2 regions of the Pseudomonas ekonensis genome follow, and region 2 is predicted to be linked to the other one. Evidence: predicted binding sites of a transcription regulator. Region 2 holds the regulator's gene; the other holds the start of a gene.

Evidence for each region. Region 2 encodes sigma-54, which starts transcription at its own class of promoters, with help from an activator protein. Its sites were predicted from a motif close to ANTGGCATNNANNTTGCTNT; they were not measured.
Region 1: a site for sigma-54 is predicted at 1,236-1,255, ahead of flgB (flagellar basal body rod protein FlgB). Genes of this name have one in related genera too.

The regions. Positions count from the first base shown of each region.
Region 1 covers NZ_JAHSTS010000001.1:942,640-945,826, forward strand. The annotation lists gene KVG96_RS04325 (chemotaxis protein CheV) at 1-199, shown strand, start outside; gene cheR (protein-glutamate O-methyltransferase CheR) at 247-1,074, shown strand; gene flgB (flagellar basal body rod protein FlgB) at 1,298-1,705, shown strand; gene flgC (flagellar basal body rod protein FlgC) at 1,709-2,152, shown strand; gene flgD (flagellar hook assembly protein FlgD) at 2,168-2,893, shown strand; gene flgE (flagellar hook protein FlgE) at 2,924-3,187, shown strand, end outside.
Region 2 covers NZ_JAHSTS010000002.1:1,570,547-1,573,733, reverse strand. The annotation lists gene rapZ (RNase adapter RapZ) at 1-49, opposite strand, end outside; gene ptsN (PTS IIA-like nitrogen regulatory protein PtsN) at 52-516, opposite strand; gene hpf (ribosome hibernation-promoting factor, HPF/YfiA family) at 528-836, opposite strand; gene KVG96_RS20285 (RNA polymerase factor sigma-54) at 910-2,403, opposite strand; gene lptB (LPS export ABC transporter ATP-binding protein) at 2,592-3,187, opposite strand, start outside.

The sequences.
Region 1 (3,187 bases), on a different contig from region 2:
CGGGTACACCCTCACGGCCGAGATCCGCAGCGATCCGCGCATGCAAAAGCTTCACATCATCCTGCATACTTCGTTGTCGGGTGTGTTCAATCAGGCGATGGTCAAGAAGGTCGGTGCCGATGACTTCCTGGCCAAGTTCCGTCCTGATGACCTGGCATCCCGGGTAGTCGACCGGATCAAAGCAGCAGATATCAGCTAGGGGCGTTCGCCCCTGGCGGTCAACACGATTTAAGAGGCGGCATCAATTTGTCTACGGGTAATTTGGATTTCGAACAGTTCCGGGTGTTCCTGGAGAAAGCCTGTGGCATCTTGCTCGGTGAAAACAAACAGTATCTGGTGTCGAGCCGTCTCAACAAACTGATGGAGCAGCAAGGCATCAAGTCCCTGGGTGAGCTGGTGCAGCGCATCCAGACCCAGCCGCGCAGCGGTTTGCGCGAGCAGGTGGTCGATGCCATGACGACCAACGAGACCTTGTGGTTTCGCGACACCTATCCGTTTGAGGTCCTCAAGAGCAAGGTGCTGCCCGAGGCGATCAAGGCCAGCCCCAACCAGCGTCTGCGGATCTGGTCGGCGGCCTGCTCGTCGGGTCAGGAGCCGTATTCGCTGTCGATGTCGATCGACGAGTTCGAGCGGACCAACATCGGCCAGCTGAAGATGGGCGTGCAGATCGTCGCCACCGATCTGTCCGGCAGCATGCTGACCAACTGCAAGACCGGCGAGTACGACAGCCTGGCCATCGGCCGCGGCCTGTCCGCCGACCGCCTGCAGCGTTACTTCGATCCGAAGGGACCGGGCCGCTGGGCGGTCAAGGCGCCGATCAGGAGCCGGGTGGAGTTCCGCTCGTTCAACCTGCTCGACAGCTACGCCAGCCTCGGCAAGTTCGACATCGTGTTCTGCCGCAACGTGCTGATCTACTTCTCCGCCGAGGTGAAGAAGGACATCCTGATGCGCATCCACAGCACGCTGAAGCCGGGCGGTTACCTGTTCCTCGGCGCTTCCGAAGCACTGAACGGGCTGCCGGACCATTACCAGATGGTGCAGTGCAGCCCGGGGATCATCTACCAGGCGAAGTGACCGGCACACGGCGACACAAGAAACGGGAGCCCGCGAGGGCTCCCGTTTTTTTGTGCCTGAAGCGGCAGAAAAGCGGCAGGCGGCGGAAACCCGTTGCCGCTTTTCTGGCATTGCCGCTTTGCCATTGGCCGGCAAAGCCCCGTAATCCGGGGCTTTCTTGACTTGGCATGCCGCTTGCTATGACCCAGTTACGAAAAACTCCGGTCACCTGAAGGTTCCCGACATGAGCATCAGCTTCGACAAAGCGCTCGGCATTCACGAAAAGGCCCTTGGCTTCCGCGCCCAGCGCGCCGAGGTGCTGGCCAACAACATCGCCAACGCCGACACCCCGAACTACAAGGCCCGGGACCTGGACTTCTCCAAGGTGCTGGAGGCCCAGAGCCAGAAGAACGCCAACGGCACCATCGCCCTGAACATGACCAACAGCCGTCACATCGAGGCCCAAGGCCTGGGCAACGGCGACGAGTCGCTGATGTACCGCACGCCGATGCAGCCTTCGATCGACCAGAACACCGTGGACGCTCAACTGGAACAGTCCAACTACGCGGAAAACGCGGTGGGCTTCCAGGCCAGCTTCACCCTGCTCAACAGCAAATTCAAAGGGCTGGTATCGGCCCTGCGCGGAGAGTAATCCATGTCCCTGTCCAGCGTTTTCAACATTGCCGGCAGCGGCATGAGCGCACAGAACACCCGTCTGAACACCGTGGCGTCGAACATCGCCAACGCCGAGACCGTCTCGTCGAGCATCGACCAGACCTACCGCGCCCGTCACCCGGTGTTCGCCACCATGTTCCAGGGCGGCCAGAGCACCGGCGGCAACTCCCTGTTCCAGAACCAGGACGCCGCAGGCCAGGGCGTGCAGGTGCTGGGCGTGGTCGAAGACCAGAGCAACCTTGAGGCGCGCTACGAGCCTAACCACCCGGCGGCCGACGCCAAGGGCTACGTCTACTACCCGAACGTCAACGTGGTGGAAGAGATGGCCGACATGATTTCCGCGAGCCGTTCGTTCCAGACCAACGCCGAAATGATGAACACCGCCAAGACCATGATGCAGAAGGTTCTGACCCTCGGTCAGTGATAAGGGGCGACTGCCATGAGCGTTACCGACACCACCAGCAGCCTGAGCATGAACGACATCCTGGCGAACTCGTCGAAGAAGACCAGTTCGACCGCCGATGGCATCGCTTCGGCCACCAACAGTTCGACCGGCGGCAAAGCGCTGGGCAAGGACGCGTTCCTGCAACTGCTGGTGACCCAGCTGAAGAACCAGAACCCGCTGGATCCGCAAGACAACAGCGCGTTCGTGGCCCAGCTGGCGCAATTCAGCAGCCTTGAAGGCATCACCACCCTCAACAGCACCGTCAGTTCGCTGGCCGGCAACTACAACTCGTCGCAGGCGCTGCAGGCCTCGTCGCTGGTGGGGCGCAACGTGATCGTGCAGACCAACACGGTCCAGCTCGACGATCCGAGCAAGGGCATGACCGGTTCGGTCAACGTCCCGTCGTCCATCGCCGGCGGCACCGTCACCATCACCGACAGCACCGGCAAGACCGTGCGCACCATCGATCTGGGCAGCCGCGCCGCAGGCAATGCGAGCTTCACCTGGGACGGCAAGGACAAGGACGGCAACCTGGTCACCGCCGGCACCTACACCGTCAAGGCGAACGCCCCGATCAACGGCACGGCGACGGATCTGGCGACCTACCTGCCGGCCACCGTCAACAGCGTGACGATCAGCCAGACCGGCGGCGAGCTGATGCTCAACCTGTCCGGCAAGGGCACCGTCGCCCTGTCCAAAGTACAAACCATTGGTATATAGAGCCGACCCACCGGCACAAAGGAGTGAAACATGTCTTTTAACATCGGCCTCAGCGGTCTCTATGCAGCCAACAAGCAACTGGACGTGACCGGCAACAACATCGCCAACGTCGCGACCGCCGGTTTCAAGTCGTCCCGCGCCGAATTCGCCGACGTCTACTCGTCGACCCGCCTGGGCAGCGGCAGCAAGGTCATCGGCAACGGCGTGCGCCTGGCCAACGTGTCCCAGCAGTTCACTCAAGGTGACATCAACAACACCGGCAACGTGCTGGACATGGGCATCAACGGCTCCGGT
Region 2 (3,187 bases):
CGGTGCTTTTACCCGAGCCGGAACGGCCACTGACGATGATCAGACGCATGTTTACTGCCCGTTCTGCTCGTCCAGGACAACCTGATACAAGTCTTGGTTGCTGGCGGCGCGACGCAGTTTTTCGCGTACTTCCTTGCGGTCGAGCATGCTGGCGATCTGGCGCAGCAGCTCCAGGTGCGCATCGGTGGCGGCTTCCGGGACCAGCAGGACGAACAGCAGGTCGACCGGGGCGCCGTCGATGGCGTCGAAATCGATGGGGGCTTCAAGGTGCATCAGCGCACTGATGGGCGACTCGCAACCCTTGAGGCGGCAGTGCGGAATGGCGATGCCGTTGCCGAAGCCGGTGGAGCCGAGCTTCTCACGGGCGACCAGTGCCTCGAAGACATCTTGCATCTCCAGATCCGGCACTTCCCGGGCGATCAGGTTGGCAATTTGTTCGAGGGCTTTCTTTTTGCTGCCGCCCGGCACGTTCACGAGGGAACGGCCGGGGGTCAGGATACTTTCAAGTCGGATCATGGAGTGGGGGGTTATCGACCGGTAGCGCCCTGAAGGACTTTCTGGGTCTTTTCCTTATGCGTTTTGAGTTGGCGATCCAGTTTGTCGGTCAGGAGGTCAATGGCTGCGTACATGTCGTCATGTTCGGCATTGGCCACCACTTCCTTACCCGGCACATGCAGCGTGGCTTCGATTTTCTGTTTGAGCTTCTCGACGGTCATGATCACCTGAACGTTGGTGATCTTGTCGAAATGTCCCTCGATCTTCTTGAGCTTGGACTCGACGTACTCGCGCAGAGGGGCGGTCACTTCCAGTTGGTGTCCACTGATGTTGACTTGCATACAGCTTCTCCTTCGTTGCCAGTGCATAAAGCGGCAGGCGGGATAGCCTGCCACTGGAACGCTGTAACGTGGCTTACATCAACCGCTTGCGTTCGCTCGAAGGCGCGATCCCGAGGGATTCGCGGTACTTGGCGACGGTGCGGCGAGCCACCTGAATGCCTTGTGCCTCCAGTAAACCAGCGATCTTGCTGTCGCTCAACGGCTTTTTCTGATTTTCCGCGGCAACCAGTTTCTTGATGATCGCGCGGATCGCCGTGGACGAGCATTCGCCGCCTTCGGAGGTGCTGACGTGGCTGGAGAAAAAGTATTTCAGCTCATAAATGCCCCGGGGGGTATGCATGAACTTTTGCGTGGTCACCCGGGAAATCGTCGACTCGTGCATGCCCACCGCTTCGGCGATGTCATGCAGCACCAGGGGTTTCATGGCTTCGTCGCCGTACTCCAGGAAACCGCGCTGATGCTCGACGATCTGGGTCGCCACTTTCATCAGGGTCTCGTTGCGGCTCTGCAGGCTCTTGATGAACCAGCGCGCCTCTTGCAGCTGGTTGCGCATGAAGGTGTTGTCGGCGCTGGTGTCGGCGCGGCGCACGAACCCGGCGTACTGGGCGTTGACCCGCAGGCGCGGCACGGATTCCTGGTTCAGCTCGACCAGCCAGCGTTCGTTGTCCTTGCGCACGATGACGTCCGGCACCACGTACTCGGCCTCGGACGATTCGATCTGCGAGCCCGGGCGCGGGTTGAGGCTCTGCACCAGCTCGATGACCTGGCGCAGTTCGTCTTCCTTGAGTTTCATGCGCCGCATCAGCTGGCTGTAGTCGCGGCTGCCGAGCAGGTCGATGAAGTCGGTGACCAGGCGTTTGGCCTCCGTCAGCCACGGGGTCTTGGCCGGCAGCTGGCGCAATTGCAGCAGCAGGCATTCGCCGAGGTTGCGGGCGCCGATGCCCGCCGGCTCGAACTGCTGGATGCGGTGCAGGACGGCTTCGATCTCGTCGAGCTCGATGTCCAGCTCCGGATCGAACGCGTCGAGGATTTCTTCGAGGGATTCGTCGAGGTAGCCCTGATTGTTGATGCAGTCGATCAGGGTGACGGCGATCAGGCGGTCGGTGTCCGACATCGGCGCCAGGTTGAGTTGCCACAGCAGGTGGCTTTGCAGGCTCTCGCCGGCGGAGGTGCGGGTGGTGAAGTCCCACTCGTCGTCATCGTTGCCGGGCAGGCTGCTGGCGCTGGTCTGGTAGACGTCTTCCCAGGCGGTGTCGACCGGCAGTTCGTTGGGGATGCGCTCGCTCCATTCGCCGTCCTCGAGGCTGTCCACCGTCGGCGCCGTCTCTTGGTAGGCCGGTTCCTGGATCTCGGTGTTGGGCTTCTGTTCGGCGTTGTCGGCCATGGGGTCGGAATTGTCGAAGTCGTCGCCGTCTTCCTGGCGCTCGAGCATCGGGTTGGATTCCAGGACCTCCTGGATCTCCTGCTGCAGGTCCAGGGTCGACAATTGGAGCAGGCGGATGGCCTGTTGCAGCTGCGGCGTCATCGTCAGCTGCTGGCCCATTCTCAAGACTAGCGATGGTTTCATGGCAGGGGCTTAACACCTTATTTGCCGGCGCACATGCGCCATCCACTACAGGGCGCCGAGGCGCCAAACTTAAGCAAATTATATGCCTGAAACTGAAGTGTTTGCCTAGAGCGCTGTAACAATTAAAGCGCATAAAACCGCGCTCGAATCGATGCAGCGCAGGGGCGGCAGGGCGGCCACCTCAGCGCTTACAGGCGGAACTCGTGGCCCAGGTACACTTCCTTCACCAGGTCGTTGGCGAGGATGGTGTCCGAGTCGCCTTCGGCGATCAGCTGGCCGTCGTTGACGATGTAGGCCGTTTCGCAGATGTCCAGGGTCTCGCGCACGTTGTGGTCGGTGATCAGCACGCCGATGCCCTTCGCCTTGAGGTGGTGGATGATCTGCTTGATGTCGCCCACCGAGATCGGGTCCACACCGGCGAACGGTTCGTCGAGGAGGATGAATTTCGGTGCGGTGGCCAGGGCCCGGGCGATTTCCACGCGACGGCGTTCGCCGCCGGACAGGCTCATGCCGAGGTTGTCGCGGATGTGGCTGATGTGGAATTCCTGCAGCAGGCTTTCGAGTTCCTTGCGCCGGCCGGCCTTGTCGAGCTCCTTGCGGGTCTCGAGGATGGCCATGATGTTGTCGGCCACCGACAGTTTGCGGAAGATCGACGCTTCCTGCGGGAGATAGCCGATGCCGGCCTTGGCGCGGCCGTGCATCGGCTGGTGGCTGACGTCCAGGTCGTCGATCAGGACGCGGCCCTGGTCGGCCTGCACCAGGCCGACGATCATGTAGAAGCAGG